4 regions of the Cedecea davisae genome follow, and region 4 is predicted to be linked to each of the others. Evidence: predicted binding sites of a transcription regulator. Region 4 holds the regulator's gene; each other region holds the start of a gene.
What was found. Region 4 encodes LexA, which represses DNA repair genes until DNA is damaged. Its sites were predicted from a motif close to TNCTGTATGTACATACAGNA; they were not measured.
Positions count from the first base shown of each region.

Region 1 (3,114 bases), 1.2 Mb from region 4:
TAGCCCGCAGGGCCGGAGCCAAGAATAAGCAGCTTACTGTGTTTAGCTGTGCCCATGAGATCCTCATTGAACGTTTACTGACAATGAGGCTGATTGTAGGGAATTCGCTGCGTTAAAAAAAGAGTGCAGCGATGTTGTTAACGATGTGTGTCATCGTCGTTGCCTATAAGCGTAATGAATATGACCCACAGACTGCATAAAAAATCATTGTAATGGAGGGATAATCACGGGGCGAAAATGATGAATAATCATCAGCCAGAAGGAATATCTGGCACGTTCCACTAAAAATAGATGTTTTGCTTTGACAATCCCCTAAGCATTTGCGAAAACATTCGAGGAAGAAAAACATTTAGTGTTGAGCAAGCCTCATGCTTTTGCACAACCTGATGCAAATTTACCGAGTTATTGAAATTTACGCATAACGTGGACAGACGTTATACGTGATGTCGATAGCGGCCGTAAGGCATCGGTCTTCTCACGTACACCCTGAACAGTGACGTCATCAGGGTTATGGCAGGTGAAGGAAGGAATAGAGAGAGACTATAATAATGGTAGATAGCAAGAAGCGCCCGGGCAAAGATCTCGACCGTATCGATCGCAACATTCTCAACGAATTGCAAAAGGATGGGCGCATTTCTAACGTTGAGCTTTCCAAGCGTGTTGGGCTTTCGCCGACGCCGTGCCTTGAGCGCGTACGTCGTCTGGAACGTCAGGGTTTTATTCAGGGCTATACGGCGCTGTTGAACCCGCATTATCTGGATGCCTCATTACTGGTATTTGTTGAGATTACTCTGAATCGTGGCGCACCAGATGTGTTTGAGCAATTTAACGCCGCAGTGCAAAAACTTGAAGAAATTCAAGAGTGTCACCTCGTATCCGGTGATTTCGACTACCTGTTGAAAACACGCGTACCGGATATGTCGGCGTACCGTAAACTCTTAGGCGAGACCCTGCTGCGTCTGCCGGGCGTTAACGACACCCGTACTTATGTGGTCATGGAAGAGGTCAAACAGAGTAATCGTTTGGTCATTAAGACCCGTTAATACGGGCCAGGTGCAAAATTGGCGTATTTTGGTTACACTCCTGGGAATCCATACAGCAACAGTTCCGGTTAGCGCCGGTGCTGTTGTCTCCATTGCGTTTAAGGACACCTGGAGAGCCTTTCTTGAGCCAGGAATATACCGAAGATAAAGAAGTAACATTGAGGAAACTCAGCAGCGGGCGCCGTTTACTGGAGGCGTTGCTGATTCTTGTTGCCTTATTTGCCATCTACTTGATGGTAGCCTTGTTGAGTTTCAACCCATCAGATCCAAGCTGGTCCCAAACCGCGTGGCACGAACCTATCCATAATTTGGGTGGCGCGCCGGGAGCGTGGTTAGCGGATACGCTGTTCTTCATTTTTGGCGTAATGGCCTACACCATTCCGGTGATTATCATCGGTGCCTGCTGGTTTACCTGGCGTCAACGCGACAGTGAAGAGTTCATCGACTATTTTGCCGTGTCGCTGCGCCTCATCGGCGTGCTTGCTATGGTGCTGACCTCATGCGGGCTGGCGGCGATTAACGCGGACGATATCTGGTACTTTGCCTCAGGCGGCGTGCTGGGTAGCTTGCTCAGTACCGCAATGATGCCGCTGCTTAACAGCAGCGGCGGAACTATTGCGCTGCTTTGCGTTTGGGCTGCCGGGCTGACGCTGTTCACCGGCTGGTCGTGGGTAGGTATTGCCGAGAAGCTTGGCGGTGCGGTACTCACTGTTCTGACCTTCGCCAGCAACCGCACCCGTCGGGATAACACCTGGCAGGATGAGGATGAGTACGAAGAAGAAGAGCAATACGATCAACAGCCTCACGCATCACCAGAAAAACGTGAATCACGCCGCGCGCGTATTCTTCGCGGTGCGCTGGCGCGTAAACAGCGTCTGTCGCAGAAATTTGCTAACCCTAACGGCCGTAAAACTGATGCGGCGCTGTTCTCCGGTAAGCGAATGGATGACGAAGAAGATGATGTGTTGTTCAGCGCCCGTGGTGTTGAAGCCGATCCTGGCGATGTTCTGTTCTCCGGCAATAAAGCAACATTAGAGCAGGAGCAAGAGTACGATCCGCTGTTTAGCGGGCATTCTGCGGTTGAGCCCGTTGCAGCCGCTGCTGCGATGACGGTTGCCAGCCAGGCCTGGGCCGCACCGGTTCCGCCCGTTGCCCCTATGCCGCCGGTATCGACCCCGGCTCCGGTAGCCGAATCGGAACCTGCCGCACCGGCTATTGCATGGGAGCCTGCGCCTACTCCGGTCACGCCGGAGCCTGTGATTGCCCCCGCGCCGGAAGGTTATCTCTCTCCGCGCCCGGCCAATGTCCAGCAGCAGGTGCCGCATGAGAGCACCCAGAGCTGGTCAGAGCCCGTTGAGCCTGCGGTTGTTGAGCCTCAGCCGGAACCGCCGGAAGAGGTAAAATACGTTCGTCCGCCGATGTACCACTTCGAAGAAGTGGAAGAGAAGCGCGCCCGCGAACGCGAGCAGCTGGCGGCGTGGTATCAACCGGTTAACGATCCGAAGCCCGACCCGTATAACTATGCTCCGGCTCAACCAGCCAAAGTTGCCCCGGCTGAGCCGCCGGTTTCTACTCCGGCACCAGAACCGTTTACCTCTCCGGTTTCTGCTCCATTTACGGCGCCAGAGATCCCGGCGGTGGACGTCACACAAATCGCTTCTGGCATTCAGCAGGGCGTCAAAGCTGCCGCAACTGCCGCCGCGTTTACGCCGATATTCAGTATTGCCGGAGATGCTCCGCGTCCTCAGGTTAAAGAGGGCATCGGCCCGCAGCTGCCGCGCCCTAACCGCGTGCGGGTGCCAACTCGTCGTGAACTGGCCTCCTACGGCATCAAGCTGCCTTCGCAGCGTATGGCCGAGGAACAGGCTCGCCAGGCGGAACTTCAGCAGCCTGAAGATGAGTATGGCGATGAAAATGATGCGCTCCAGCAACACGAACTGGCCCGCCAGTTTGCCGCTCAGCAGCATCAGCGCTATGGCGAAGAGTACGAAGAAGAAAGCTGGTCTGAAGAAGACCAGGCCGCGGCGGAACAAGCCGAGCTGGCACGTCAGTTCGCCGCCCAGCAACAGCA
Region 1 is NZ_CP172054.1:3,310,505-3,313,618, reverse strand. Features, by position in the region: gene trxB (thioredoxin-disulfide reductase) at 1-56, opposite strand, end outside; gene lrp (leucine-responsive transcriptional regulator Lrp) at 549-1,043, shown strand; gene ACG1VR_RS15790 (DNA translocase FtsK 4TM domain-containing protein) at 1,166-3,114, shown strand, end outside.
Region 1: ACG1VR_RS15790 (DNA translocase FtsK 4TM domain-containing protein) is a predicted target of LexA. The motif match lies at 1,082-1,101, and genes of this name have one in related genera.

Region 2 (3,114 bases), 100 kb from region 4:
TTTATTGTCGCCGTCGTGGCCTGGTTCACCCTCGGTAATCCGCAGAAGCTTCCTGCCACTTCGCTACAGTGGGGGATTCTGGTTTGGCTGGGCGTGGTGGCTTCCGGGCTGGGCTACTTTATGTGGAACTACGGCGCGACTCAGGTTGATGCCGGTACGCTCGGCATCATGAATAACGTGCACGTTCCGGCCGGGCTGCTGGTCAACCTTGCTATCTGGCAGGAGCAGCCGCACTGGCCGAGCTTTATCATTGGGGGAACGGTGATAATGGCCTCGCTGTGGGTACATCGCCGGTGGGTCGCTCCGCGTTCTTCACAAACGGAAGGTGGTCGCAGGCATGCTGGCGCGTCGAGCGAATAAACGCCTCGGTTACCGGCTGGCGCTGCTCTCCGTCGCGCACTGCCGCATACAGTCGGCTCCATAATCCCTCGCCCAGGGTTTTGGTGACTATCAAACCCTGGTGCTCAAAACTCTCCACCACCCAGTGCGGTAGGGCGGCAATGCCCATCCGCGCCGACACCATCTGGATCAGCAGCAGCGTGTTATCTACGCTTTTCAGCGAAGGGCTAACGCCCGCCGGCTGGAGGAAGTTACGCCAGATGTCCATGCGGCTACGCTGTACCGGGTAAATCAACAGCGTTTCGCTGGTTAAATCTTCAGGTTCAATACTCGCTTTGTGCGCCAGCGGATGGTCAGTGGCGACAACCAGGCGCACTTCAAAATCAAACATCGGCGAATAATGCAGCCCGCTGCGCGGCAGGATATCGGAGGTTAATACGATATCCAGCTCGCCTTGCTGCAGGGCTGGCTGCGGGTCAAAAGTGACGCCTGATTTAAAGTCCATTTCCACCTGCGGCCAGTGCAGACGGAAATTTTCCAACGCCGGAGTCAGCCATTGAATACAGCTGTGGCACTCAATCGCAATGCGCAGCCGCGTTTGATGAGGCTCGTTACATGCCTGCAGGGCGCGGCCAATTTGCGGAAGCACCTGCTCCGCAAGTTGCAACAGAATTTCGCCCTGAGGCGTAAAACGAAGTGGCTGACTTTTACGAACGAACAGGCGGAAGCCGAGACGCTGCTCCAGATCGCTGAACTGGTGAGATAGAGCAGACTGAGTCTGATGCAGGGCCGCAGCCGCGGCGGCGAGGGAGCCGCAGTTTTGCAACGCTTGCAGCGTCCGCAGGTGTTTAATCTCGATCATGAAAGTCCTTCACTTCGTCATGAACAAATTGCGCTTGAGGAATATACAGTACCTGCTGATTATAGCGGTGTAAACATCTGGATGGCTAAATACATCGAACCGAATAGAGGAAACACCATGACAATCCATAACCACACCCTCGGGTTCCCTCGCGTCGGCCTCAAGCGCGAGCTGAAAAAAGCACAAGAAAGCTACTGGGCAGGCAATACCTCCCGCGAAGAATTGCTGGCGGTTGGCCGCGAACTGCGTGCCCGCCACTGGGACCAACAAAAACAGGCTGGCGTTGAGCTGCTGCCGGTGGGCGATTTCGCCTGGTACGACCATGTTCTGACCACCAGCCTGCTGCTCGGTAACGTGCCGGCTCGTCATCAGAGCAAAGATGGCAGCGTAGATATCGACACCCTGTTCCGTATTGGCCGCGGCCGCGCACCGACCGGTGAACCGGCTGCCGCCGCTGAAATGACCAAGTGGTTCAACACTAACTACCACTACATGGTGCCGGAATTCACCAAAGGCCAGCAGTTCAGACTGACCTGGACTCAACTGCTGGAAGAAGTGGATGAAGCGCTGGCGCTTGGCCATAAAGTGAAGCCTGTACTGCTGGGGCCGGTAACTTACCTCTGGCTTGGCAAAGTGAAAGGCGAGCAGTTTGATCGCCTCAGCCTGCTGAAAGATATCCTGCCGGTGTACCAGAAGGTGCTGGCCGAGCTGGCAAAACGCGGCGTTGAATGGGTACAAATTGACGAACCTGCGCTGGTTCTTGAACTGCCGCAGGCATGGTTAGATGCCTTTAAACCGGCCTATGACGCGCTGAACGGCCAAGTTAAGTTGCTGCTGACTACTTACTTCGAAGGCGTTGGCCCGAACCTGAACACCATCACCACGCTGCCGGTGCAGGGCCTGCACGTAGACTTCGTGCACGGTAAAGACGACGTGAACGAAATCCACAAGAAGCTGCCTGCTGACTGGCTGCTGTCCGCCGGGGTAATCAACGGTCGTAACGTATGGCGAGCTGATCTGACCGAGAAATATGCGCAGCTTAAAGCGCTGGTGGGCAAGCGTGACCTGTGGGTGGCCTCTTCTTGCTCCCTGCTGCACAGCCCAATCGACCTGAGCGTGGAGACTCGCCTGGACGCGGAAGTGAAGAGCTGGTTTGCCTTCGCCCTGCAAAAGTGTGCCGAACTGTCTCTTCTGACCGAAGCTCTGAACAGCGGCGACACAGCTAAAATTGCCGAGTGGAGCGCGCCGATTCAGGCTCGCCGTAATTCTAAACGCGTACATAATGCCGCCGTTGGCGAGCGTCTGGCGCAGGTAACGTCTCAGGATAGCCAGCGTCAGAGCAGCTATAACGCCCGTGCCGCTGCCCAGCGCGCGCGCTTCAACCTGCCGGCATGGCCAACGACGACCATCGGTTCCTTCCCGCAAACCACTGAAATTCGCGGCCTGCGCCTGGACTTCAAGAAGGGGAATCTGGACGCTAATAACTATCGCACCGGCATAGCCGAACACATTAAGCAGGCGATTATTGAGCAGGAACGCCTGGGGCTGGACGTGCTGGTACACGGCGAAGCCGAGCGTAACGACATGGTTGAATACTTTGGTGAGCACCTGGATGGTTTCGTATTCACCCAAAACGGCTGGGTACAGAGCTACGGTTCCCGCTGCGTTAAGCCGCCGGTTGTTATCGGCGATATCAGCCGCCCTGAGCCAATTACCGTTGAGTGGGCTAAGTACGCGCAGTCCCTGACCGACAAACCGGTTAAAGGCATGCTGACCGGGCCTGTAACCATCCTCTGCTGGTCTTTCCCGCGTGAAGATGTGTCTCGCGAGACTATCGCTAAGCAGATTGCGCTGGCGCTGCGTGACGAAGTGGCTGACCTCGAAGAAGCGGGTATCGGCATCATTCAGATTGA
Region 2 is NZ_CP172054.1:4,599,004-4,602,117, reverse strand. Features, by position in the region: gene ACG1VR_RS21985 (carboxylate/amino acid/amine transporter) at 1-360, shown strand, start outside; gene metR (HTH-type transcriptional regulator MetR) at 248-1,201, opposite strand; gene metE (5-methyltetrahydropteroyltriglutamate--homocysteine S-methyltransferase) at 1,319-3,114, shown strand, end outside.
Region 2: metR (HTH-type transcriptional regulator MetR) is a predicted target of LexA. The motif match lies at 1,233-1,252, and genes of this name have one in related genera.

Region 3 (3,114 bases), 1.6 Mb from region 4:
TAAGCCAGAAAAACACGTTCGCCTGGGCGTGAAAGTCCGGCTGCGGCGAGTTGTACCAGAATAAATTCAGGAACGGCGTGTTAAAACGCATCATCTCAATCATCACATGGAAAAAGTCCAGCATCACGGCATCAATGCCGGGCTGTTTTTCGCTGTGTTGATACATAAACTTCAGAACCGAAATCACGGTAGAAAGCAGCGCCGGGATAAAAATCACCCATCCCGCAACCCGTTTCAAAATCGCAATGCGTCCAGCCTGTTGATACGTCATGCACTCCCCTTTTTTAGGACGTAACGTTATACCCACAAAGTCTACCCTGTATGGCGCTATTTCGCCTGAGCTTTGCGGGCGAAATTCGCAAAAGCGGTGGCTTCAGGTATTGTTTCCGGCTAAAGATACACAATCATTTATTCAAGACGAACGGAAAGGAGTCATTTTATGGCCGATACGCGCCAGATCCTCGCGGCAATTTTTGATATGGATGGGCTACTGATTGATTCGGAACCGCTTTGGGATCGTGCGGAACTGGATACCCTGCAAAGTATTGGCGTTGATATCACGCGCCGCAATGAGCTGCCGGACACCCTCGGGCTGCGCATCGATTTAGTGGTAGACCTTTGGTTCTCACGCCAGCCGTGGAGCGGGCCGTCAAAAGAAGAAGTCACCGCACTCGTTATCGAACGCGCCATCGCATTAGTCGATGAGCAGCGTCCGCTTTTGCCGGGCGTTGTAGAAGCGGTTAAACGCTGTAAAGCACTCGGTCTCAAAGTGGGCCTGGCCTCCGCCTCCCCGCTGCATATGCTGGAAAAAGTGCTGGAAATGTTCGACCTGCGCCAGTATTTCGACGCTATCGCCTCAGCCGAGCATCTTCCGTACAGCAAACCGCACCCGCAGGTTTACCTGGACGCGGCGGCAAAACTTGGCGTTGACCCGCTTTCATGCGTCACGCTGGAGGACTCGGTTAACGGCATGATTGCCACTAAAGCCGCACGCATGCGCTCGATAGTGGTTCCGGCTGAAGAAAATAGTGCGGACCCACGCTGGTGCCTTGCTGATGCAAAACTCTCCTCTCTGGTCGAGCTGAACGAGAAACACCTCAAAGGCTAAGCCTCAGGGCGGCTCAGGCCGCCCGTTTTGCTGACAAAATGTTACAGCGTCACCTCTTCCGAACACTGTACAAAAACCCTATACTGGATGAATCGACAGTTTTTATTCGGGTTGTATCATGACGGCGGAAGGCCACCTGCTTTTTTCTATTGCCTGTGCAGTATTTGCCAAAAACGCCGAGCTTACGCCTGTACTTGCCCAGGGCGACTGGTGGCACATTGTGCCGTCTGCGATCCTGACCTGCCTGCTCCCCGATATCGACCACCCCAAATCCTTTCTTGGCCAGCGGCTGAAGTGGATCTCTAAGCCCGTGGCGCGCATGTGCGGGCATCGAGGCTTCACCCACAGCCTGTTCGCCGTCTTTGCCGGGCTGGCGCTGTGTTACCTGAAAGTGCCGGAAAAGTGGGTTATCCCGGCCGATGCTATCCAGGGCATGGTGCTGGGTTACCTGAGCCACATTATCGCCGACATGCTGACGCCCGCCGGAGTGCCACTGCTCTGGCCATGCCGCTGGCGCTTTCGCTTTCCCGTCGTCAGGCCGCAAAAAGGCAACCAGCTGGAGCGCGTACTCTGCATGGCGCTGTTTGGCTTCGCGGTGTGGATGCCGCAGAACATGCCCGAAAACGGTGCGGTGCGCTGGTCCTCACAAATGATAAATTCCTTACAGATGAGCTTTTATAGCTTGTTAAATCACCAGGTCGAGCGTTAATTAACCCCAAAACATCATTTGGTAATAATCAATTCTTTTTGGATATAAGACAGTGCTGCGGAGTCTGTTACGCTTTGCAACATAACGGCGGCGTAACAGCGGCTGTATGACAATAAATCAGGAGATACGGGGATGAATTTTCCACTGATAGCGAACATTGTGGTGTTCGTTGTTTTGCTATTGCTGCTGGCGCAAACCCGCCACAAACAATGGAGCCTGGCCAAAAAAGTGCTGGCCGGTCTGGTACTCGGCGTGGTCTTCGGCCTGGCGCTGCACACCATTTATGGCTCCGACAGCGCGGTTCTGAAAGATTCTATTCAGTGGTTTAACGTCGTCGGTAACGGCTACGTCCAACTGCTGCAAATGATCGTCATGCCGCTGGTGTTCGCCTCGATTCTGAGCGCGGTAGCCAAGCTGCATAACGCCTCTTCGCTGGGTAAAATCAGTATCCTGAGCATCGGGACGCTGCTGTTCACCACGCTGATTGCCGCGCTGGTCGGCGTGCTGGTCACCAACCTGTTTGGCCTGACGGCAGAAGGCCTGGTGCAGGGCAATGCGGAAAGCGCACGCCTGGCAGCCATTCAGTCGAACTATATCGGCAAAGTTGCCGACCTGACCGTACCGCAGCTTATCCTCTCCTTCGTGCCGAAGAACCCGTTTGCTGACCTTACCGGCGCAAGCCCGACGTCTATCATCAGCATCGTTATCTTCGCCGCTTTCCTCGGCGTGGCCGCCCTGAAGCTGCTGAAAGATGATGCCCCGAAAGGCGAGCGCGTACTGGTAGCCATCGACACCCTGCAAAGCTGGGTGATGAAGCTGGTTCGCCTGGTGATGCAGCTGACGCCATACGGCGTGCTGGCGCTGATGACCAAAGTGGTCGCTGGTTCCAACCTGCAGGACATCATCAAGCTGGGCAGCTTCGTTGTTGCTTCCTACCTTGGCCTGGCGATTATGTTTGGCGTGCACGCAGTTCTGCTGGCGTTCAACGGCGTTAGCCCGGTGAAATACTTCCGTAAAGTCTGGCCGGTGCTGACCTTCGCCTTCACCAGCCGCTCCAGCGCCGCCAGCATTCCGCTGAACGTTGAAGCGCAGACCCGCCGTCTTGGCGTGCCGGAGTCCATCGCCAGCTTCTCCGCCTCCTTCGGCGCCACCATCGGGCAGAACGGCTGTGCCGGTCTCTACCCTGCTATGCTGGCCGTCATGGTTGCGCCAACCGTTGGCATCAACCCGTTTGACCCGGTATGGATTGCGACCCTGGTGGGCATCGTCACCGTTAGCTCCGCGGGCGTTGCCGGCG
Region 3 is NZ_CP172054.1:2,904,601-2,907,714, forward strand. Features, by position in the region: gene ACG1VR_RS13880 (YniB family protein) at 1-271, opposite strand, end outside; gene hxpB (hexitol phosphatase HxpB) at 440-1,108, shown strand; gene ACG1VR_RS13890 (metal-dependent hydrolase) at 1,227-1,817, shown strand; gene ACG1VR_RS13895 (L-cystine transporter) at 1,950-3,114, shown strand, end outside.
Region 3: ACG1VR_RS13890 (metal-dependent hydrolase) is a predicted target of LexA. The motif match lies at 1,190-1,209, and genes of this name have one in related genera.

Region 4 (3,114 bases):
GTGAGAAATTTTCTTGCTGCGCGCTTCATCTTCTACCGCACGTGCAATGGCTTTCGATGCCAGCAGCTTGTTAAACAAGTCCTGACGCACCGGCAAACGCGGCCCAACGGCAGCTAAGCGCTGGCGAGCGAAGTGGGTACGCGCGACGCGAGCCAGCTTCTGGGCGATGATTTTGTCAGTGCCGTGTTCGGTTGCCATACGGCGCAGCGAAACAGGGGGAGAGAAGCGCACAAAGCTGTCGCGACCCAGCCACGAAACGGCAAAGAATTTTTGTACGCCGTTTAGCGTGCGCAGAGGAGGATTAACTTCCCCTTTCTCGCGGCCGGGTGAGCGGCCAAACATCACGGAAACCGGCACCATCTGTACATCGAGATCGGGATTGCTGCGGTGCAGGTCCAGATAATCGTGGAACAGTTTTACCGACTCTTCTTTTGGCGTGTAGTAAGTAAAGACGCGCGGCCCGCCGTGAATAAACACGTAGCGCGGCAGCAGTGCGCCGTCAATTTCCAGAGGTTCCAGCGGATCGGGCAGGTCATGCTCCAGGCATTGGGCGCGCAGGGTCAGTAGGTCTGCCTTCGAGTTATAAGGCAGGACATACATAATTGGGCGCGAGGGATCCAGACCGAGTTCGGTTTGTGGGTCCGCCGGGATAGACTTGCTTTTTACCAGAACACTTAATGGTAAATTCAGTAATTTGTAGTAAATTCTTGGCCAGCCTGACATAGATGATGTAAAGCCTCAGGTTAATAATGCAAATGCGCCGCAAGGATATCAGAAACTCCGGGGAATTTCTGTGGCGCTGCGATTTAGACTCAATGAGCATTGACGCTCAATATTTAAAAAGGTTTCCTTGAATGGCGAATAATACCACCGGCATCACCCGCATTATTAAGGCTGCAGGCTACTCGTGGAAGGGGCTGCGTGCGGCCTGGATAAACGAAGCTGCATTTCGTCAGGAGGGCGTGGCCGCGGTAATTGCTATTATAATCGCCTGCTGGCTGGACGTTGACCCGATCACCCGCATTTTGCTGATTGGCTCCGTGGTGCTGGTGATGATTGTTGAAATTCTGAATAGCGCCATCGAGGCATTGGTCGACCGCGTAGGCACCGACTACCACGAACTTTCCGGGCGCGCCAAAGATATGGGGTCTGCCGCCGTACTGATTGCGATTATTCTGGCGGTTGTCACCTGGGTCACGCTGCTTTGGTCACATTTGCGATAGGCTTTCCATAATCGGTTAAGTGGCTGGTTTTTGCTTAATTTGTGGTTTCAAATTCACCCGGGGCTGTATATACTCACAGCATAACTGTATAAACACCCAGGGGGCGGAATGAAAGCACTAACTACCAGGCAGCAAGAGGTGTTTGATCTCATTCGGGATCATATCAACCAAACCGGCATGCCACCTACGCGCGCCGAGATTGCACAACGTCTGGGGTTCCGTTCTCCAAACGCCGCTGAGGAACATCTCAAAGCGCTGGCCCGCAAAGGGGTCATTGAGATTGTTTCCGGCGCGTCGCGCGGCATTCGCCTGCTGGTTGAAGAAGAAACCGGCCTGCCGTTGGTCGGGCGCGTTGCCGCCGGTGAGCCGCTTCTGGCGCAGCAGCATATCGAAGGCCATTATCAGGTCGATCCGTCGTTGTTTAAACCGAATGCCGACTTCCTGCTGCGCGTGAGCGGCATGTCGATGAAAGACATCGGCATTATGGATGGTGACCTGCTGGCGGTGCATAAAACGCAGGACGTACGTAATGGCCAGGTTGTGGTGGCGCGTATTGACGACGAAGTGACCGTTAAACGTCTGAAAAAACAGGGCAACACCGTTCAGCTACTGCCTGAAAACAGCGAGTTTCAGCCTATCGTTGTCGATCTGCGCGAGCAAAACTTTAGCATTGAAGGTCTGGCCGTGGGCGTAATCCGCAACGGCGAATGGCTGTAACACGTCTTTCGGTGGTGCGGTAACACGCCGTACCACCCGCTCTATTCCCCCTCATTATTTTCCTGGGTCACTCTGATGCGATTTTTTTCGTCGACGGATAGTGCGCTGTGGCGTCTTGCGCTTCCCATGATTTTCTCCAATATCACGGTGCCGCTGCTGGGGCTGGTTGATACCGCCGTTATTGGTCATCTCGACAGCCCGACCTATCTGGGCGGCGTGGCGATAGGCGCAACCGCGACCAGTTTCCTGTTTATGCTGCTGCTGTTTCTGCGTATGAGCACTACCGGGCTTGCGGCTCAGGCGTTTGGCGCTAACGATCCGCTGCGTCTCGCCCGCGCTTTGCTTCAGCCGCTGATACTGGCGCTGGCCGCCGGTTTGGCCATTATGGTGCTGCGCGGGCCGCTAATCGGTCTTGCTTTGCATATTGTCGGCGGCAGCGAAGAGGTGCTTTATCAGGCCCGGCGTTTTCTTGAAATTCGTTGGCTAAGCGCTCCGGCGTCGCTGGCTAATCTGGTGCTGCTGGGCTGGCTGCTCGGCGTGCAGTATGCTCGCGCCCCGGTTATTTTGCTGGTGGTGGGTAACCTGCTGAATATCGTGCTCGACCTTTGGCTTGTCATGGGCCTGCATATGAACGTGCAGGGGGCCGCACTGGCGACCGTTATTGCCGAGTATGCGACGTTTATCATCGGCTTAGCGATGGTACACAGGGTGTTAAAGCTGCGCGGTATTGATTGGTCATGCCTGAAGATGGCATGGCGAGGAGATCTGCGAAGGCTGCTGGCCCTCAACCGTGACATCATGCTGCGCTCGCTTCTGCTGCAAGTTTGCTTTGCCTCAATGACCATTTTTGGCGCTCGGCTGGGGGGCGAAATTGTCGCGTTGAATGCGGTTTTGATGACGCTGCTGACCTTTACCGCCTACGCGCTGGACGGATTTGCTTATGCCGTTGAGGCGCATTCCGGGCAGGCGTATGGTGCCCGTAATCGCGGGCAGCTTCTCGAGGTCTGGGGAGCGGCATGCAGGCAGGCCGGGCTGGTTGCATTGGCTTTCGCCGCTGTTTATGCCGTGGCGGGCGAGCAGATAGTCTCGATGCTGACTTCGCTACCAGAGCTACGCCAGCTGGCGAATAGCTATCTGCCATGGCAAATCATACTGCCGGTTGTTGGCGTCTGGT
Region 4 is NZ_CP172054.1:4,499,384-4,502,497, reverse strand. Features, by position in the region: gene plsB (glycerol-3-phosphate 1-O-acyltransferase PlsB) at 1-723, opposite strand, end outside; gene ACG1VR_RS21540 (diacylglycerol kinase) at 855-1,223, shown strand; gene lexA (transcriptional repressor LexA) at 1,332-1,940, shown strand; gene dinF (MATE family efflux transporter DinF) at 2,016-3,114, shown strand, end outside.